One region of the Acidovorax sp. GW821-FHT11A03 genome, then DNA from elsewhere that is predicted to be linked to it. Evidence: predicted binding sites of a transcription regulator. Region 1 holds the regulator's gene; the other holds the start of a gene.
The links. The regulator FNR, encoded in region 1, switches genes on or off when oxygen is low (the NO sensors DNR and NnrR bind a similar motif). The targets are predictions, from matches to a motif close to TTGATNNNNATCAA.

Region 1 (10,379 bases):
CTCATGTCGACCGGCATGCCGCCTTCAAAGTAGCTGCGGGGATAGCGTGGCACGACCTTGAGGGCCACCACCGTGGCGCCCGACAGGGCTGCAAGGGACAGGCCGTGCTCCACCGCTTTGTCCGACAGGGCCGAACCGTCCGTGGCAATCAGGATGCGTTTGTACATAAAGGGCTCCTCAAAGTGATGGAACAAGCTTAGGATCAATCATGTTCCGGGGCTTGATCCAGGTCAATGTACCTGCCGGGCCCTCACGATAGGCTTGAACCATGTCAATGTTTGGACCCGGTGCGCCGGCCTCATCCCCGGTGCATCAGACAGATGCCGGGACGGACGCGTGGCCGGCGGCCGCGCCCGCTCCGCAGGCCGTGCTGCTGGACGACCCGCAGGAATGGTCGGCATTCGGCCGCCCGTGTGCTCAGGCGGGTGGTGCTCCCGCGGACCTTGCCGCGTGCGCCTGGGAATCCCAGGTGGTGCTGGAGGGCATGCACTGCGCGGCCTGCGCGCTCACCATCGAAGACGCGCTGCGCGCCGTGCCGGGCGTGCAGCAGGCCGATGTGAGCGCCGCCACGCGGCGCGCGCGCGTGGTCTGGCACCCGGCGCAGGTGCGCCCCTCGCAGTGGATGCAAGCAGTGCACAAGGCAGGCTACCGCGCCATGCCCGCCATGGACGCCTTTGCACGCGAGCAGCGCCTGCGCGAGAGCCGCCGCGCGCTGTGGCGCTGGCTGGTGGCGGGTTTTTGCATGATGCAGGTCATGATGTACGCGTGGCCGGCCTATGTGGCACAGCCGGGCGACCTCACGCAGGAGATGGAGCAGCTGCTGCGCTGGGCTTCCTGGGTCATTACCTTGCCGATGGTGGTCTTTGCGTGCGGACCCTTCTTCTCCAGCGCGCTGCGCGATATCCGGTTGCGCCGCGTGAGCATGGACCTGCCCGTGGCGCTGGGCATGGCCATCACTTTCGCGGTGAGCACGGCCGGGACCTTCGACCCCACGGGCATCTTCGGGAAAGAGGTGTACTACGACTCGCTGACCATGTTCGTCTTTTTCCTGCTCACGGGGCGCTGGCTCGAACTGCGCCTGCGCGACCGCACTGCCGGCGCGCTGGAAGCCGTGATGAACCGCCTGCCCGACAGCGTGGAGCGGCGCTCGGCGGATGGCAGTTTCGTGCGCGTGGCCACACGCCGCCTGGCCGTGGGGGACACGATCCGCGTGCTGCCGGGGGAGGCCTTTCCGGCCGATGGGCGCATCACCCGGGGCAGCACCCAGGCCGACGAATCCCTTCTGACGGGAGAGTCCACCCCGGTGGCGCGGCCTGTGGGCAGCGTGGTCACGGCCGGCAGCTACAACCTGCAGGCGCCGGTGGAGGTGCAGGTGGAGGGCACGGGCGGGCAGACGCGCTTCGCGCAGATCGTGGCCTTGATGGAAAGCGCGTCGCTGCAGAAACCCCGGCTGGCACAGCTGGCCGACCGCATCGCGCGGCCGTTCCTGGTGGCGGTGCTCGCGGCCGCGGCCCTGGCGGCCGCGTATTGGTGGCCCTCCGATCCTGGCCATGCGCTGATGGTGGCGGTGGCGGTCCTCATCGTGACCTGCCCCTGCGCACTGTCCCTGGCCACACCGGTCGCCATGCTCACGGCGGCGGGCACGCTGGCGCGCCATGGCGTGCTGGTGCGCAACCTGCAGGGCCTGGAGGCCTTGGCCCGTGTGGATACCGTGGTGTTTGACAAGACCGGCACACTCACGCGGGACGGCATGGCATTGCAAGCCGTGCATGCCACCGAAGGATGGACGGCGCGGGGCGCGCTGGCGCTGGCGTCCGCCTTGGCGCGCCAATCGATGCATCCCGCATCGCGCGCCGTGGTGGCCGCTGCTGGCGCGCAGGACGACGGGCGCTGGATCGTGAGCGGCCTGCAGGAGGAAGCCGGGCTCGGCCTGGTGGCCGTGGCGCGGGATGGCCTGGGCGCGGAGCCTGCCCGCACGTTCCGGCTGGGCTCCGCTCGCCATGCGGGCGTGGCGCCGCAGGACGGCGCCGCACTGCAGGTGGTGCTGTCGGAACAGCGCCCCGACGGGCGGGTGCTGGAACTGGCGCGCTTCGACCTGGTGGAGGCTCTGCGCGCCGAGGCCCCGGCCGTGGTGACGACGTTGGCGGATGCCGGCATGGCGGTGCAGCTGCTGTCCGGTGACCGGGCCGTGTCGGTGCGGCGCGTGGCTGCGCAGGCGGGCATAGCGCAGGCGGCGGGGGAGTGCACGCCCCAGGGCAAGCTGGCCGCGTTGCAGGCGCTGCAGGCCGGCGGCCACCACGTGGCCATGGTGGGCGATGGCATGAACGATGGCCCGGTGCTGGCAGGCGCCCATGTGTCCTTCGCGTTTGGCCGCGCCGTGCCGCTGGCGCAGGCGCAGGCCGATTTTGTCGTGCTGGGCGACAGCCTGGCGCTGGTGCCGCAAACGGTGCTGCTGGCGCGGCGCACCCTGCGTGTGGTGCGCCAGAACCTGTGGTGGGCCGCGGGCTACAACGCCCTGTGTGTTCCATTGGCCGTGGCGGGTTTCATGCCCGCCTGGCTTGCCGGGCTGGGAATGGCGCTGAGTTCGCTGCTGGTGGTCCTCAATGCCGCGCGCCTCGCACGAGATCTTCCGCCGTTGTCTTCCTCGGGCGCGGCGCCGCTGCCGCCAGAGGGTGCTCCGGCCATTGAAATCACCAAGACAACGCTGAAGGCCGCCTGATGGACATTCTGTACCTGCTGATTCCGCTGTCCGTGGTGCTGGTCTTGATGGTTCTTGCAGGACTGTGGTGGGCGGTTCATCACGGCCAGTTCGAGAGCGTCGAGCAAGAAGGTGAACGGATTCTCCGAGACGATTGACTTGTGTCAATGCCCTGAAAAGCTGGCTGCAACAAACTCTTAATGCAATACAAAGAGGTGCCCGATGGATTCTCCAAAAACAAATGCTGCGCACTACAACGACACGGTGGTGCGGCAGTTTTCTATCATGGCCGTGGTATGGGGGGTGGTTGGCATGCTGGTGGGCGTCATCATCGCCGCCCAGCTGGCCTGGCCTGAACTCAACTTTGGCATACCCTGGCTCAGCTACGGGCGCTTGCGCCCCCTGCACACCAACGCGGTGATTTTTGCGTTTGGCGGCTGCGCGCTGTTTGCCACAAGCTACTACGTGGTGCAGCGCACCAGCCAGGTCCGGTTGTTCGCCGGGCCGCTGGCGGCGTTCACGTTCTGGGGCTGGCAGCTGGTCATCGTGGCCGCCGCCATCAGCCTGCCGCTGGGCTACACCTCCGGCAAGGAGTACGCCGAGCTTGAATGGCCCATCGACATCCTGATCACGCTGGTCTGGGTGTCCTACGCCATCGTGTTCTTCGGCACCATCGGTGTGCGCAAGGTCAAGCACATCTATGTGGCCAACTGGTTCTTCGGTGCGTTCATCCTGGCGGTGGCATTGCTGCATGTGGTCAACAGCGCAGCGATTCCCGCCGGCTTCATGAAGAGCTACTCGGCCTATGCGGGCGTGCAGGATGCGATGGTGCAGTGGTGGTATGGCCACAATGCCGTGGGCTTCTTCCTCACGGCGGGCTTCCTCGGGATGATGTACTACTTCATCCCCAAGCAGGCAGGCCGTCCGGTGTACAGCTACCGCCTGTCCATCGTCCACTTCTGGGCGCTGATCTTCACCTACATGTGGGCCGGTCCCCACCACCTGCACTACACCGCGCTGCCCGACTGGACGCAATCGGTGGGCATGGTGTTCTCGCTGATCCTGCTGGCCCCCAGCTGGGGCGGCATGATCAACGGCGTGATGACGCTGTCCGGCGCCTGGCACAAGCTGCGCGACGACCCGATCCTGCGTTTCCTGATCGTGTCGCTGTCGTTCTACGGCATGTCCACGTTCGAGGGCCCGATGATGTCCATCAAGACCGTCAATGCCCTGAGCCACTACACCGACTGGACCGTGGGCCACGTGCACTCCGGCGCCCTGGGCTGGGTGGGTCTGATCTCGATGGGGTCGCTGTACTACCTGGTTCCCCGCCTGTTCGGCCGCGAGAAGATGCACTCCATCAAGGCGATCGAGCTGCACTTCTGGATGGCCACCATCGGCATCGTCCTGTACATCGCCGCCATGTGGATCGCCGGCGTGATGCAGGGCCTGATGTGGCGCGCCATCAATCCCGATGGCACGCTCACCTACACCTTCGTCGAGAGCGTGAAGGCCACGTACCCCTTCTATGTGATCCGTGTGGCTGGCGGCCTGCTGTATCTGGGGGGCATGGTGGTCATGGCCTGGAACGTGTGGGTGACAGCGATCTCGGGCCGTTCGGTCAAGGTTGCCATTCCCGCCGTGAATGCGGCGCACGCCTGAGCCGAAGGAGATAACCCATGTCCAACAACAATCCATCTTCTTCGACCGGCTTCTCCCACGAGAAAGTCGAGACCAACAACTTCCTGATGATCGTGCTGATCCTGCTCGTGATCGCCATTGGCGGCCTGGTGGAGATCGTGCCGCTGTTCTTCCAGAAGTCCACGACCGAGGCGGTCAAGGGTGTGGAGCCCTACAACGCCATGCAACTGGTGGGCCGCGACATCTATATCCGCGAGGGCTGCTACAACTGCCATTCGCAGATGATCCGCCCCTTCCGCGCCGAGACGCTGCGCTACGGCCACTACTCGGTAGCGGGCGAGTTCGTGTACGACCATCCCTTCCAGTGGGGCAGCAAGCGCACCGGACCCGACCTGCACCGCGTGGGCGGCAAGTACAGCGATGAGTGGCACCGCATCCACCTGAACAACCCGCGCGACGTGGTGCCTGAGTCGAACATGCCCGCCTATCCCTGGCTGGAAAAGAACGCGGTGGACCCCGCGAGCGTTGCGCCGCGCATGAAGGCGCTGCGCACCGTCGGCGTGCCCTACACGGACGAGCAGATCGCGGCATCCGCGGCCGACGTCAAGGGCAAGACCGAGATGGAGGCGCTGGTCGCCTACCTGCAAGTCATGGGCCGTGCGCTCAAGTAAAGGAGGTTCGCAATGGACATCACCACCATGCGCATCGTCGCCACGCTGGCCTCGATGGCCTGCTTCGTCGGCATCTGGGTCTGGGCCTACCGGGGCCGCAACAAGGCCCGGTTTGACGAGGCCGCTCGGCTGCCCTTTGAACAAGATTGACCCCCACCAGAACGAGAACACCCCATGAGTGACTTCACCAGCAATTTCTGGTCGGTCTTTGTGACCACGCTGACCCTGGTCGGCATCATCGCCTGCGGCATCCTGCTATGGATGGCAGGCCGCAAGAAGGTGATGGCCACGGCCGACAACACCACGGGCCACGTCTGGGACGAGGACCTGGTCGAAATGAACAACCCCCTGCCGCGTTGGTGGGTCTGGCTGTTCGTCATCACCATCGTCTTCGGCTTCGGCTACCTGGCCGCCTACCCAGGCCTTGGCAGTTTCACCGGCAAGCTGAACTGGACGCAGAAGGGCGAATACGAAGCCGAGATGGCCAAGGCCAAGGCTGAACTGGAGCCGCTGTATGCCCGTTTCGCCTCGATGAAGCCGGAAGACGTGGCCAGGGACCCGCAGGCCCAGGCCATTGGCGAGCGCCTGTTCATGAACAACTGCGCTCAGTGCCATGGTTCCGACGCGCGCGGCAGCAAGGGTTTCCCCAATCTGGCGGACGGTGACTGGCTCCATGGCGGGGCGCCCGAGAAGATCCGTGAAACGATCGAGAAGGGCCGTGTGGGCAACATGCCTCCCATGGCGGCCGCAGTGGGCACGCCCGAAGACGTGCGCAACCTGTCGCACTATGTGCTGAGCCTGTCGGGCAGCCCGCACGATTCGCTGCGTGCTTCGCTGGGCAAGTCCAAGTTCACGGCATGCGCGGCCTGCCATGGCATGGACGGCAAGGGCAACCAGGCGCTGGGTGCCCCCAATCTGACCGACGACGTCTGGCTGCATGGCTGGGGCGAGGCGGCCATTACCGCCATGGTCAACAACGGCAAGGTCAACCAGATGCCGGCCCAGGCCGACAAGTTGACGGAAGCGCAGATCGGCGTGCTGTCTGCGTACGTATGGGGCCTGTCCAACGGCAAGCAGGCTGCCGCGGTGCGCTGATCCGGGCCGGGTGGTGCGCCCCCTGGCGCTGCCCCCGGTTTTTTGCCCCATTGCTGAAGACACACCAAGCCAATAGGTCGACACCACCATGAAGCCACCCAGCGGGCCAGCCCGCAAGGTCATTCCGATTGCACCGGTTGCATCCGATGCCTCGTCCGAGGGCGAGATCGTCTCCTTGTACGAAGCGCAGAAGAAGATTTACCCGCGCTCCATCAGTGGCCTGTTCGCACGCTGGCGCTGGGGCATGGTGTTTCTCACGCAACTGGTCTTTTACGGCCTTCCCTGGTTCGAGTGGGGGCAGCGCCAGATGGTGCTGTTCGACCTGGGGGCACGGCGGTTCTATATTTTCGGGCTGGTGCTCTATCCGCAGGACTTCATCTATCTCACGGGCCTGCTCATCATCTCGGCGCTGTCGCTTTTCCTGTTCACGGCCGTGGCGGGGCGGCTGTGGTGCGGTTTCGCCTGTCCCCAGACGGTCTACACCGAAATGTTCATGTGGATCGAGCACAAGATCGAAGGCGATCGCAGTGCCCGGCTGCGGCTGGACAACGGGCCCTGGACCTTCGAGAAGATCCGCAAGAAGTTTCTCAAACAGGTGGTATGGATCACCGTGGCGCTGTGGACGGGGTTCACGTTCGTGGGCTATTTCGTTCCCATCCGCGAGCTCGGCGCGGAACTGCTGGCGCTGCAGGGCAACTGGCAGATATTCTGGGTGCTGTTCTACGGCTTTGCCACGTATGGCAATGCGGGCTACATGCGCGAGCAGGTGTGCAAGTACATGTGCCCCTACGCGCGCTTTCAGAGCGCGATGTTCGACCGGGACACCCTGATCGTGAGCTATGACGTGGAACGCGGCGAGCCGCGCGGCCCGCGCAACAAGACGATCGACCACAAGGCCAAGGGCCTGGGCGACTGCATTGACTGCACCTTGTGCGTGCAGGTGTGTCCCGTGGGCATCGATATCCGCAAGGGCCTGCAGTACGAGTGCATTGGCTGCGGACTGTGCGTGGATGCGTGCAACACGGTGATGGACAAGATGCACTACCCCCGGGGGCTGATCCGCTTTTCCACGCAGAACGGCGTGGCGCAGCGCTGGAGCCAGTCGCAGATCCTGCGGCGCGTCCTGCGGCCTCGCGTGCTGATCTACACCGCCGTGCTGGTGGCACTGTGCGTGGGCATGATGGCCAGCTTGGTCACCCGCACGCCGCTCAAGGTGGATGTGGTGCGCGACCGCGCGGCCCTGTCGCGCATCGTGGCGGGCGGCAAGCTGGAGAATATCTACCGCCTGCAGATCATGAACGCCACCGAAGGCCCCCAGCGCTACCGCATCGGCGCCCGCGGCCTGGACGGGCTGGAGGTGGCCTCTGAAGCCGAGGTGGACATTGGCCCCGCGGAGTCCCGGTGGGTGGCCGTGCGCCTGCAGATACCGTATGGCTCCGCGCCCCCGGGCTCCCATGCCGTGCAGTTCGATGTGCAGGCGGTGGGCGCTGCGGCCCATGTGACCGAGAAGTCCGTATTCCTGGTGCCCCGATGAGGCGACGTGCACCCCGGTGCACGGCACCGGGGACTTTGTATGACCGAGAAGATTTTTGAGGAGCAAGCACCCATGCCATCCAATCCAGCCATCGGCTCCGCCCCCGCCACCGCTGCGCCCTGGTGGAAATTCGGCCACGTCTGGCTGATCATCGCCGGCCCTGCCATCGTCATCGTGGCGGGTTTTGTCACGCTGTGGCTGGCGATTTCGCGGCCAGACCCCGTGGTCGCCGAGGACTACTACCGCCAGGGCATCGAAATCAACAAGACGCTGGAGGCTCCGGAGAAGAGCCTGGCCCCGGCCATGAAGGGCCGCAACCACGCGGCGACACCGGTTCAGGACCAGCCACGCTGAAACCCCTGGCCGAGCAGCGGGTCTGCGCGGCCTTACCAGGAGACAACCCCGATGTGGACGCAACGCCTGATGTGGATTGCATGGCCCGCCTTTCTGATGGCGGGCGCGATGGAGATGCTGGTTTTTGCGATGGTGGACCCGCAGGACCTGCATTGGTTCGGGCAGCCGCTGGCCCTGTCGCGCCAGGGCGTCTACACGCTCGCGTTCTTTGCGTTCTGGGCCATCACCATGGCCTCCAGCGCGTTGACCACGCTGCTGGCAATGTCGCCCTTTGAACTCAACCGCTGCCCCGTGCCTGAAGGCGAGCGCCCTGATGATTGCCGAAAGACATCATCCTGCCCTTGAACAGCGCACCGGCCGGGCTCCGGTGGCAAGGCGTTGCCGGGACGGGCGGACCTGGCTCGCCTTGCTCAGTGGCAGGCGGACTGGTTGTTCACGATGCGCTTGAGCGCGTCGGTCTCGAGGATGCGGACATGGCGCTGCTTGACTTCGACAATGCCTTCTTCCACAAACTTGGAGAAGGTGCGGCTCACGGTCTCGAGCTTGAGGCCCAGGTAGCTGCCGATCTCCTCGCGCGTCATGCGCAGCACCAGCTCGGACTGCGAGAATCCGCGGGCGTGCAGGCGCTGCACCAGATTGAGCAGGAACGCTGCCAGGCGCTCCTCGGCCCGCATGCTGCCCAGCAGCAGCATCACGCCGTGTTCGCGCACGATCTCCCGGCTCATGATCTTGTGCACGTGGTGCTGCAGCGCGGTGACCTCGCGGGACAATTCCTCGATGCGGTCAAACGGCATGACGCAGACCTCGGCGTCTTCCAGGGCCACCGCATCGCAGGTGTGGTGATCATTCACGATGCCGTCCAGGCCGATGATCTCGCCCGCCATCTGGAACCCCGTGACCTGGTCGCGTCCGTCCTCGGTGGCCACGCAGGTCTTGAAAAAGCCGGTGCGGATGGCATAAAGCGAGGTGAACGACTCACCATTGCGAAACAGCGTGCCGCCGCGCTTCACCTTGCGGCGAACTGCAACGACCTCGTCGATGCGGTGCAGTTGCTCTTCGCTCAGGCCCACCGGCATGCACAGCTCGCGCAGGTTGCAATTGGAACAGGCGACTTTGATGGTGAGCGGGTTCATAGGCACAGGGCGGAGTTAGGTTTCGAGCATACCGCCCGATGGCCGAAGAGGGAGTCTCTTGGAGGGCGGGCAGGCGACTGACATGCATCAAATTGTCGCTGTTCCGGCCACTCCATCACTTGATTCATGTCAAGGACATGGGGAGCAGCTTACGGCACAGTCAAGGTGTACGCAAGGATTCGCCCCATGACCGCTGTTTCGCCTGACCTGCTGCGCCGTTTTGACGTACCAGGCCCCCGCTATACCTCCTATCCGACGGCCGACCGGTTTGTGGAAGCCTTCGGCCAGGAGGACTACGCCCTCGCCCTCGAGCAGCGCCGCATGGGCACCCTGACCAAGGCGCTGCCCTTGTCCCTGTATGTGCACATCCCCTTTTGCGAGTCGCTGTGCTACTACTGCGCCTGCAACAAGATCATCACCAAGCACCACGACCGGGCTGAAGTCTATCTGCGCTATCTCAGCCGCGAGATCGATCTGCACACGGCGCACTGCGGCACGGGTCAGGTGGTGAGCCAGCTGCACCTGGGCGGCGGCACCCCCACCTTCCTGTCGGACGATGGCTTGCGGGAACTCATGGCGATGCTCCAGCGCAGCTTCACCCTGGCGCCGGGCGGGGAGTACTCAATCGAGGTGGACCCCCGTACCGTCAATGCCGACCGGCTTGCCGTGCTCGCGGAGCTTGGATTCAACCGGCTGAGTTTTGGCGTGCAGGATTTTGACCCCGAGGTCCAGAAGGCGGTGCACCGCATCCAGCCCGCCGAACAGGTGTTTTCGCTGGTGGAATCCGCGCGCTCGCTCGGCTTCGAATCGATCAATGTGGACCTGATCTACGGGTTGCCGCGCCAGACGCCGGAGTCGTTCGACCGTACGCTGGCGCAGGTGGTTCAGTTGCGGCCTGATCGCATTGCGCTGTATGCCTATGCCCACCTGCCGGAGCGGTTCAAGCCCCAGCGCCGCATCCTCTCCGCCGAACTGCCCGCAGCCTCCGGCAAGGTGTCGATGCTCTCCCGTTCGCTCGACGCGTTCATGGGCGCCGGCTATGTGTATGTGGGGATGGACCACTTCGCGCTGCCGGAGGACTCGCTGGCCGTCGCCAAGCGGCAGGGCCGCCTGCACCGCAACTTCCAGGGCTACAGCACCCAGCCCGACTGCGACCTGATCGGCCTGGGCGTGTCGGCCATTGGCAGGGTCGGCGCCACCTACAGCCAGAACGCCAAGACCCTGGATGAGTACTACGACCTGCTGAACCAGGG
Region 2 (10,379 bases), on a different contig from region 1:
GGTGGTGGTGTACCCGAGCATGCGGCAGGAGCTCTCGCCGCTGGAAGACCGGGGCACGGTGCTCGTCAACGTCACCGCCCCCGACGGCGCCACGCTGGACTACACCAACCGCTACGCGCTGGAGCTGGAGAAGGTCGGCCGCGAGTACCCCGAGTTCGACCGCATCTTCGCCAACATCGGCAACCCCACCGTGGCGCAGGGCAGCGTGATCTACCGCACGGTGGACTGGGAAAACCGCAAGCGCACCACGCTGGAGCTTGCGCGCGAGCTCCAGCCCAAGGTGGGCAACCTGCCGGGCGTCAGCTCGTTCCTCATCACCCCGCCGTCGCTGGGCCAGGGGTTCCGGGCGCGCCCGCTCACCTATGTGATCCAGACCTCGGACAGCTACGAGAACCTCAACCAGGTGACCACCGCGTTCATGGCCGAGATCGCCCGGAACCCCGGCATCATCGGGCCCGACATCGACCTGCGCCTGAACAAGCCCGAGCTGCGCATCGAGGTGAACCGCGAGCGCGCGGCCGACCTGGGCGTGAGCGTGGACGTGGTGGCCAAGGCCATCGAGACCATGCTGGGCGGGCGCACGGTGACGCGCTACAAGCGCGATGCCGAGCAGTACGACGTGATCGTGCAGACGGCGGCCCGGGGCCGCACCACGCCCGAGAACATCGACACCATCTACGTGCGGGGACGCAACGATTCGATGATCCCGCTGTCCAGCCTGGTCAAGGTGCGCGAGAGCGTGAGCCCGCGCGAGCTCAACCACTTCGGGCAGCGCCGCTCGGCCACCATCACGGCCAACCTGTCGCCCGACTACTCGCTGGGCGAGGCGCTCAAGTTCATGGATGACACCGCCGCCAAGGTCATCCGGCCGGGCTACACCACGGATCTGAACGGCACGTCGCGCGAGTTCAAGAGCTCACAGGGCGCTTTGGGCATCGTGTTCGTGCTGGCGCTGGTGTTCATCTTCCTGGTGCTGGCGGCGCAGTTCGAGAGCTTCATCGACCCGCTGGTGATCATGGTCTCGGTGCCGCTGTCGATGATCGGGGCACTGCTGGCCCTCAAGTGGAGCGGGGGGTCGCTCAACGTGTATTCGCAGATCGGGTTGATCACGCTCGTGGGGCTGATCACCAAGCACGGGATCCTGATCGTCGAGTTCACCAACCAGCTGCGCGAGCAGGGCATGGAGATGGTGGACGCGCTGGTCAAGGCCTCGGCGCAGCGCCTGCGCCCCATCCTGATGACCACGGGCGCGATGGTGCTCGGCGCCATCCCGCTGGCGCTGGCCTCGGGCGCGGGGGCCGAGACGCGCACGCAGATCGGCTGGGTGATCGTGGGCGGCATGTCGCTGGGCACATTGCTCACCATCTTCGTGGTGCCCACCATGTACACGCTGTTCGCGCGCCGGGCCGTGCCGGGCGCGAACACGGCGGTGGCGGCCGAGGAGCCCGCGCATCCGCTGCACCCGCATGACTACGTGGCCAAGTAGCGCCCCTTCCGGTCCGGGGCGCCGGGCGCGTGCATGAGGACCGGATGAAAGGAAAGCCCCCTCGGGCTTCTTTTCGTTCAGGGCGCCGGGGCGTGGTCAGGCCGGCCCCGCGTTCGCCTGCAACGCATCCAGCACCTCCTGCAGGGCCTGCGGCCGCACGAGGCGCGCCACTTCCTGCCCGTTCTTCAGGAACACCAGCGTCGGCCACAGCTTGACCCCAAAAGTGCGGCCCAGGCGCTGGCCGGGGCCGTCTTCCACCTTGATGTGCGCCACGTCCGCGCGGCCCTTGAGCGCCTGCTCGATGAGGGGCTGGGCCCGCTGGCAGTGGCCGCACCAGGGCGTGCCGAACTCGACGACGGCCGTGCCCGGCAGGCGGTCCACATCGTCGCGGGAGGGGGGCGTGGCAAGGTGCTGGGCGGCGTAGGTCATGGGCAGAGTCCACGGAGGGAAATAAAAATAAATGGAAAGCAGTGAGTTCCAGATTAGCGGGACAGGGGTGGACGGGTACCGGCCCGGTACCCGTGGCCGTGTCAGATCACGCCGTCAAAAAGCATCACATCCACCGTGTCGCCCACCGCCACATTGCCTTGGCCGTGGTGCAACACGATGAGCCCGTTGGCCTGCACCATGGAGCTGAGCACGCCCGAGCCCTGGTTGCCCGTGGTGCGCACCTGCAGCGTGCAGTCGGCGGCGGTGGTGACGGTCCCGCGCTGGTACTCGGTGCGGCCAGGTTTCTTGCGCAGGGCTTCGGTGCTGGTGGCGCGCACCAGGGGCGGGGCGGTGTGTGTGCTGCCCATCATGCGCAGCAGGGCAGGGCGCACGAAGGCCAGAAACGTCACCATCACGGCCACCGGGTTGCCGGGCAAGCCGAACAGCACCGCGCCATTGTGGGATTGTTTGCTATTATTTTGGTAGCTATTGGCGCTTGCTGGATCAGCGCCAGAGGCTGTTTTTTCCTCAAATTCCGTGGCGGCGATGCTCCCTGCGGCCATGGGGCGGCCGGGCCGCATGGCGATGCGCCAGAAGGCCACGTCGCCCAGCTTTTTCATCATGGTGCGCGTGTGGTCGGCCTCGCCCACGCTCACGCCGCCGCTGGTGATGATGGCGTCGGCGCGCTGTGCCGCGTTGCGAAAGGCCGCCTCCAGCAGCGCGGGCTCGTCGCGCACCACGCCCAGGTCGATCACCTCCACGCCCAGGCGGGTGAGCAGGCCGAAGACGGTGTAGCGGTTGCTGTCGTACACCGCGCCTTCGCGTGGGGCTTCGCCCAGGCTCAGGATCTCGTCGCCGGTCGAGAAATACGCCACGCGCAGGCGGCGGAACACCGTCACCGTGGGCAGGCCCAGGCTGGCCACCAGGCCCAGCGCGGCGGGTGCCAGCAGCGTGCCCTGGGCCAGCGCAACGCCGCCTTCCAGGAGGTCTTCGCCCTTGAAGCGGCGGTTGTCGCCGGTCTTGAGCACGTCGGCCGCGATGGTGATGTGGCCATCATCGGCTGCGGCCGTGGTGAACTCCTGCGGCACCACGGTGTCCAGGCCCGGGGGCATGATGGCGCCGGTCATGATCTTCACGCAATCGCCCGCCGCCACGGTGCCCACCCAGGCCTTGCCCGCCAGCGCCGTGCCCACCACCCGCAGCGTGAGGGGCTGCCCTGGGGTGAGCTGTGCGCCGGCGAACGCATAGCCATCCATCGCCGAGTTGTCGTGGGGCGGCACGCTGAGGGGCGAGACCACATCCCGCGCCAGCACGCGGCCCAGGGCGTCGAAGAGGGGGAGCTCTTCGGTGGCGGTCACGGGCTCGACCAGCCGCTGCAGAAACGCGTTCACGTCGGCGGCGCTCAGGGCCTGCGGGTCGTAGCCTTGCAGTTCGGCGGCAATCTGGGCAATGGTTTTCATGGGTCTCAGTAGCTTTCAATCAGTCGTGCAGCACGCGCACCATGTGCAGCTTGTCGAAGCCCACGCCGTCCACCACGATGGCGTGGGGCAGCAGGCCCCAGGCGCGGAACCCGGCCTGCTCGTACAGGCGCACGACGTGCGTGTTGGAGGCGGTGACGGTCAGCACCAGCTGGGTCAGCCCGGGCACGCGGCTGGCGGCCTCCACACAGGCGGCCACCAGTTGCTGGCCGATGCCCTGGCGCTGCGCACGGGGCGCCACCATCATGCCCACCACCACGGCGCAGTGGCGCTGCTTGGCGCGCTGTTCGCGTTCACAGCCCAGGCAGCCGAGCAGCTGGCCCGTGGCGTCGAAGGCCCCCAGGAAGAACTGGCCGGATTCCAGGGTGCCAAAGCGCGTCACGTACTCGCTGGCATCGCGGCCCACCGAGGATTCGTAGTCGGAGGTGAACGCATCCGGCGCGGTGCGCAGCGCCTCGTCGCGCAGGGCCTTGTAGGCCACGGCATCCGCGGCGGCCAAGGGGCGGATCTGTACGGAGCTGGTGGCCGGAAACGGGCGCGTGTTCATGGCGGTTGGGAGGCGCGTCAAGCCTGTGAGGCCTGTGGGGCCTGCGGTGTGCTGGTGCTCTCCAGCGCGTGCAGCTCGGCCAGCGTATTGGCGTTGAAGAAGGCCTTGGGGTCATCGCCCGGCTGGTCGAAGGGCACGATGGCGCAGTGGTGCTGGCCCGTCCAGGCGTCGATCTTGCGGCCGCCGGCCTGGGTGAAGGCGACCAGGCTTTCGAGCAGGTCCACGCGCAGCAGGCAGAACACCGGCTGGGTGCGCACGCTGGTGCGGCCCGTGCCATCGTCTTCGGGCGCCGCGGCCATGGCGATGTCGGCGTCCTGGGCGTCTGCCGCGGCCGCCAGGCGCTGGGCCAGGTCCAGCGGGAACAGCGGGGTGTCGCAGGGCACCGTCAGCAGCCAGGGTGTTTCGCAACGCTCCAGCCCCGTCAGAAAGCCCGCCAGCGGACCAGCGTAGTCGGCCAGCACATCGGGCCACACGGGGGCGCCAAACGCCTCGTAGGCCGCGAGGTTGCGGTTGGCATTAACCATGGTGGCGCCGGTCTGCATCTGCAGCCGCATCAGCGTGTGCAGCGCCAGCGGCAGGCCGCGAAAGTTCTGCAGGCCTTTGTCGACGCCGCCCATGCGGCTGCCGCGTCCGCCTGCGAGCACGAGGCCGGTGATGTCTTGGGTTTCGATCATGGGGGTGGGCGATGGGGTGAAAAGCAGGGTGCTACAGCGGCTGCCGGGCACGCAGCGCGGTCAGTTGCAGGCACGAAAGGACGGCCGTGCAGGCCAGCAGGCCCAGGGACACGGGTTGCGCGAACGCCCCGTGCCCCAGCGCAAAGAACAGGCCGTGGATCGCCACGGTCAAGGCTCCCAGGCAGGGCATGAGCTTGTAGAAGGCCAGGGCCGAACGGCCGTCGCCCCGGGCGACCTGCGCCTGGGCATACAGCACCAGCGCAATGATGGGCAGGTTGAGCAGCAGGTTGACCTGGTTGCCGCCGGGAATGTGGAACAGCTCCCACTCATGCCAGTACGCGGCGTCGATCTGGTGCGTGACCAGGACGGTGGCATTGGCCAGGAACAGTGCGCGGTGTTTAGATTGAAGGGGCATGGGGTGGGTGTGGGCAAGAGGTGAAGGCCGCGGCCACCCATGGTGCCTGAAAACCGTCGGCGCCAGGACCATGGCGCGGGGCGGGGGCTCCGCAGGGCCGAGATGCACGGGGCCGGCCCCACCGCTAGCCACCGATATAGCTCATCTCCACCCGCCGCGCGCCACCCTGTGTGGTGTCCGCCGGCAGGCTGCTGCGCAGCTCCGAATAGCGGTCGCCGCGCTGTTGCCAGATGGGGGCGATGGCCGAGGCGATCGCTTCGTCGCTGGCGCCGCCGCGCAGCAGGGTGCGCAGGTCGTAACCCTCCGAGGCAAACAGGCACAGGTAGAGCTTGCCTTCGGTGGACAGGCGCGCGCGGTTGCAGTCGTGGCAGAAGGCCTGGGTCACGCTGCTGATCACGCCCACCTCGCCCAGGGCGGGGTCGTACTGGCCTTGTGCGTTGGTGTAGCCCCAGCGCTCGGCGGTCTCGCCGGGGCTGCTGGGGTCGAGCTGCACCAGCGGCAGCTCGGCGCGCAGGCGTTCGATCAGCTCGGCCGAGGGCAGCACCTCGTCCATGCGCCAGCCATTGGTGGCGCCCACGTCCATGTACTCGATGAAACGCAGCGTGGTGCCCGTGCCGCGAAAGTGGCGCGCCATGGGCAAGATTTCATGGTCGTTGGTGCCGCGCTTGACCACCATGTTGACCTTGATGTGCGACAGGCCCGCCGCGTGCGCGGCTTCGATGCCCGCCAGCACGTCGGCCACCGGAAAGTCCACATCGTTCATGCGGCGAAAGATCGTGTCGTCCAGTCCGTCCAGGCTCACGGTCACGCGGTTCAGGCCCGCATCCTTCAAGGCCTGGGCCTTGCGCGCCAGCAGCGACCCGTTGGTGGTGAGGGTGAGGTCGGGCGCCAGGCCGTCCACCGTGCGCAGCTGGGCCAGCTGGGCCACCAGCGCTTCCAGGTTCTTGCGCAGCAGGGGCTCGCCGCCGGTCAGGCGGATCTTGCGCACGCCGTGCGCCAGGAACAGCCGCGCCAGCCGGGTGATCTCCTCGAAGCTCAGCAAGGCACCGTGCGGCAGGTAGGGGTAGTCCTTGTCGAACACTTCCTTGGGCATGCAGTAGTTGCAGCGGAAGTTGCAGCGGTCCGTCACGCTGATGCGCAGGTCGCGCAGCGGGCGGCCCCGGGTGTCGGTGAGTTGGCCCGTGGGGGCCGCCGGGTGCGTGGGCACCCGCGCCGCCAGTGCGGCGATGCGTTGGTCCACCAGGGGAATCACACGTTCGGCCATGGGGTGATTTTGCCGCAAGGGGCCCCGCAGAGGGGCAAGCCCCTGCGCGCGGAGTTGATCGCGGTCAAGTTTTGCCCCGGCGGCGGCGTGGCCCGCCTTTGACATGGCGCAGGGCGGTCTGGATGTTGCATTGCAACAATACGTCATCCGATTTCAGGGGATTCCCATGCCAGTTCGTGAGTTCTTCGCCGACGCCCTGCCATGCCAGCGCCGCGTGGCGGTTCAATGGGTGGCGGCGGGCATCCTGCTGCCCACCTGGGGCCACAGTGCCCAGGCGCAGATAGGGCTGTCGGGGGCCATCAACTATGCGGGCTGGTTCCGCGCCCTGTCGCAGCGGATGGCCAAGGCCTATTGCCAGCAGTACCTGCAGGTGCTGCCGGGGGCGGCGGTGGATGCGATGGGGCTGGCGCGCAAGATGGTGCAGTCGGGCAGCAGCGAACTGGCGCGGGGCCTGCAGTCGGGGCGCTGGCCGGCCGACGTGGGGCGCCAGCTGGAAGAAGTGCAAAAGCAGTTTGCCCTGCTCAACCAGTTGACCGCCGTGCCAGCCACCCAGACGGCGCTGGTGGTGGCGGCGTCCGACCAGGCCGACCGCACGCTGCTGGTTTCCCAGGCCGTGACCGAGTCGATCGAGAGGCTGGCGCAGGCCCCCAGCGCGCGGCTGGTGAACCTGGCGGGCCGCCAGCGCATGCTGTCGCAGCGCCTGGCCAAGAACTACTTTCTGCACGCGGCCAAGGTGGAGTCCAAGGTAGTGCAGGCGCAACTGGCCTCCGACGCCGCCGACTTTCGCCAGGCACTGCAGACGTTGAAGGCGGCGCCGGTGTCCACCCCCGCCATCCGCAACGAGCTGGAGCTGGCCGACTCGCAGTGGCTGTTCTTTGAATCGGCCCTGCGCCGCCCGGCCGATGACGTGGGGCTCAACGCCGTGGCCACCACCAGCGAGCGCCTGCTGGGCGTGATGGACAAGCTCACCAACCTGTACGAGGCAGCCCTGCGCGAGGTGCTGGGCTGAGCGTCCGGGGGCAATCCGGCCATCCGGCCCCCCATCAGCCGCTGCAGGCCGCGTGCTGCGTGAAGTCCGCCAGGCGGCAATCGCGCCCCACCAGCACCAGCCGGGTGTCCAGCGCGTCGAAGAATCCCGGGGGTGGTGGCAGGGGCAGGCGCTGCACGCGTTTGTGCGCGTCGATGCGCACCGCCGCCAGCTCATAGTCGCGCGCCAGGGCCATCCACAGGCCGTGGGCCCCGGCGGACTGGCGTGCCCCGGTCATGAGGCTGCGGCCCGAGTCCAGCCACCAGCGGTAGATGGCGGAGGCAATGCCCATGCGGCGGTAGCCGTCCACCACCTTGGTGTGGGGCGCGCGCAGGTGGCGGTCGGTGCGGCGGTCCACCTCGACCAGCCGGTTGAACACGGTGTAGGCCACGATGCGGTTGCGCTGCGGGTCGATGGCGTAGACAAAATACTCGCCGTCGGCTTCGCGCAGGCGCAACTCCAGCCCGTGCAGGCGCAGGGGCAGCGCGCGCATCGCGTCGCGGGTGCGGTGGTTGGTGCGGATGCGTTCGTGCAGTGCGTCGAACTCGCGCTGGATGTCGCGGCCCGACAGGTCCACGTCGATGCGCAGTTCGGTCAGCAGGTGGCCCAGCGCACCCAGCCAGCCCCGGCCGGCCGGGGCACCGGGGGCGATGCGGGGCGCGAGGTGCAAGGCGCAGGCTCCGGGCATCATGGCGTGTGCCCCTGGCCATCGGTCCAGCAGCCGCTCAGCAGGCGCGCGGGCTGCTCACGGGCGCACACCCGGGCGCTGTGGGGCCAGTCGGGCAGCGGCACCACCAGGCCGGCGTACACGCCATAGGCTTCACCCGCCGCGATGGTTTCCCCCGCCGACAGGCTTTCGCCCGCGCGGATGGCCCCTCCTGCGTGGATGCGCCCGCCCGCGCGCACGCCCGAGCCCACCTGCAGGTGGCCCCGGCAGTCCACGTCGCCCGCCACCTGCAGGCCGTGCGTGGCCTGCACGGCCGCGTCGCCGTGAAGGTGGCCGCCCACCTTGATGCCTCCGCCGCCGTCCAGGGCGCCTGCCACGCGCAGGTCCTGGCCCACCGTGCAGTGGCCGCCGATGTGGGCCGAGGCGCCAGCGTCCAGCTCACCGCCCACGCGCAGGCCGCCCGTGCACTGCAGCCGCTGCGCCACCACCAGGGAGCCGCCCACGCGCGCATCGCCGTGCAGCCGCACGCTGCCCTCACAGCGCAGCGCGCCCGCGACGCGCAGGTCTTCTCCCACCCGCAGCGCACCGCCCACCCGCAGGCCGCCCAGCACGCTGAGGCTGCGGCCGGTGCGCAGCACACCGTCCACGTCGGCGCTGCCCTGGCACCGAACGCTGCCGGCGAACACCAGCGCGTCGGCCTCCAGATGGTCCACCTCCAGCACGTCGTTGGTGGGGCCGAACTGGTCGAGCATCCAGCAGGCGTCCTCCACCCGGCCTTCGCGCACCAGGTCGTCCAGCAAGGCCTGGTAGTTGCTGGCGCCCTCCTGGCGGCGCAGGTACCAGCGGTAGCCGTCGGCGCAGGGCCGTTTGGCGCGGATGAAGTGGCGGGTGATGTCGGTGGCGGCCGTCAGGCCGGCAGCGGCCCCGTCGGCGGGGTCGTGGCGCGCGGGGGGGCACGGGGCGAGCGAGATCTCGCCGGAAGGGAACGGGGGCATCAACACTCCTCAAGGCTGCCCCGGGCCGTGGCCTGGGCGCAAGCAAGCGCCTGGGGGATGGGCCCGGCGACAGGAGGTGCGCGAAAGAACGTGGGGGAGAGGGTGTCGCCGGGCTCAGGAGTCTGCAGCAAGCGTGCAGACCCGGCGGTCGCCGGCCTGGAGGGTGGCTTGCGAGCGCGCGGCACGGCGCAGCGGCGCGGTGCCGCTGGGGGTCGTGACGGGAGAGGCGCTTGCAAACATGGATGGGCGGCACTATAGGCAGCTGCCCTGCAACCGTCAATCAATCCGCACCTCCCTGGTGCGGCTTGTGCCTGCGCGGGGCGGCCTCCGGCGGCCTTGCAGGTGGCGGGCGCCCGGGCGCGATCCCTTGCGAGACCGCCAGCAGGTGCCTACACGCAGCGCCCGCCGTCCACCTCGATGCACACGCCGCTGACGAAGGACGCCTCTTCGCTCGCCAGGTACAGCGCGGCGTTGGCCACGTCGAGCGCGGTGGAGAAGCGGCCCAGCGGAATGGTGGCCAGGAACTTGGCGCGGCGCGCCTCGTCCACCGGGCCGCCCGCGAACTCGGCGGCCAGGCCGGTGTCGGGGTTGAACACGGGGTTGATGCAGTTCACGCGGATGTTGTCGGGGCCCAGCTCGGCGGCCATGGACTTGCTGGTGATGATGACGGCGCCCTTGGAGCCGTTGTACCAGGTCAGGCCCGGGCGGGGGCGCAGGCCGGCGGTGGAGGCGATGTTGATGATGCTGCCGCCACCGGCCTGGCGCAATGCGGGCACGGCGTGGATGGCCGACAGGTAGATGCTCTTCATGTTGATGGCATAGACCTTGTCGAACTCGTCCTCGCTCACTTCGAGCATGGGGCGGTTGCGGTGCGTCCAGCCCGCGTTGTTCACCACCACGTCCAGGCGGCCGTACAGGCGCACGGCCTCGTCCACCATGGCCTTCACTTCGGCGGACTTCGTCACGTCGGCCTTGAAGAAAGCGGCCGTGCCGCCTGCCGCCGTGATCTCGGCCACCACGCGCTGGCCTCCTGCCTCGTTGATGTCATTGACGATGACCTTGCCGCCCTCCGCGGCCAGGCGCTTGGCGATGCCTTCGCCAATGCCGTTGCCGGCGCCGGTGACGATGATGGATTTGTTCTGCACACGCATGGGTGTCTCCGATGGGTTGTGGTGAGATATATCAAAATTGATAGCTGCCAGCGCTTATTCAACCAGCGCTAGAGCCCGATGGGGCTGAAACTTCAGTGGCAGGGGCCGTCGGGGCGGCCGGGGCGGGTGCCTTGGATTCCCGGCCATGGAACTGGGGGAAAAATTCCTTCACGCCGCTGCCGTTGAAGTCCCACCCCGTGCACTGGCCCAGGTGGCGCGGCGGCTCGTCGGGGTGGCTGGCGGCAA

Region 2: AC1RVY_RS18955 (type IV pili methyl-accepting chemotaxis transducer N-terminal domain-containing protein) is a predicted target of FNR. The motif match lies at 6,348-6,361, and genes of this name have one in related genera.

What each region holds. Positions count from the first base shown of each region.
Region 1 is NZ_JBXASG010000003.1:397,010-407,388, forward strand. Features, by position in the region: gene AC1RVY_RS09095 (universal stress protein) at 1-167, opposite strand, end outside; gene AC1RVY_RS09100 (heavy metal translocating P-type ATPase) at 275-2,719, shown strand; gene ccoS (cbb3-type cytochrome oxidase assembly protein CcoS) at 2,719-2,856, shown strand; gene ccoN (cytochrome-c oxidase, cbb3-type subunit I) at 2,921-4,360, shown strand; gene ccoO (cytochrome-c oxidase, cbb3-type subunit II) at 4,378-5,010, shown strand; gene AC1RVY_RS09120 (cbb3-type cytochrome oxidase subunit 3) at 5,023-5,160, shown strand; gene ccoP (cytochrome-c oxidase, cbb3-type subunit III) at 5,185-6,105, shown strand; gene ccoG (cytochrome c oxidase accessory protein CcoG) at 6,194-7,639, shown strand; gene AC1RVY_RS09135 (FixH family protein) at 7,712-7,993, shown strand; gene AC1RVY_RS09140 (hypothetical protein) at 8,045-8,338, shown strand; gene fnr (fumarate/nitrate reduction transcriptional regulator Fnr) at 8,404-9,126, opposite strand; gene hemN (oxygen-independent coproporphyrinogen III oxidase) at 9,313-10,379, shown strand, end outside.
Region 2 is NZ_JBXASG010000007.1:232,088-242,466, reverse strand. Features, by position in the region: gene AC1RVY_RS18990 (efflux RND transporter permease subunit) at 1-1,486, shown strand, start outside; gene AC1RVY_RS18985 (thioredoxin family protein) at 1,583-1,915, opposite strand; gene moeA (molybdopterin molybdotransferase MoeA) at 2,017-3,375, opposite strand; gene AC1RVY_RS18975 (GNAT family N-acetyltransferase) at 3,395-3,940, opposite strand; gene mobA (molybdenum cofactor guanylyltransferase MobA) at 3,958-4,614, opposite strand; gene AC1RVY_RS18965 (DUF6713 family protein) at 4,646-5,029, opposite strand; gene moaA (GTP 3',8-cyclase MoaA) at 5,154-6,293, opposite strand; gene AC1RVY_RS18955 (type IV pili methyl-accepting chemotaxis transducer N-terminal domain-containing protein) at 6,460-7,302, shown strand; gene AC1RVY_RS18950 (hypothetical protein) at 7,337-7,990, opposite strand; gene AC1RVY_RS18945 (bactofilin family protein) at 8,008-8,982, opposite strand; gene AC1RVY_RS18940 (hypothetical protein) at 9,097-9,222, opposite strand; gene AC1RVY_RS18935 (SDR family oxidoreductase) at 9,372-10,133, opposite strand; gene AC1RVY_RS18930 (DUF2889 domain-containing protein) at 10,192-10,379, opposite strand, start outside.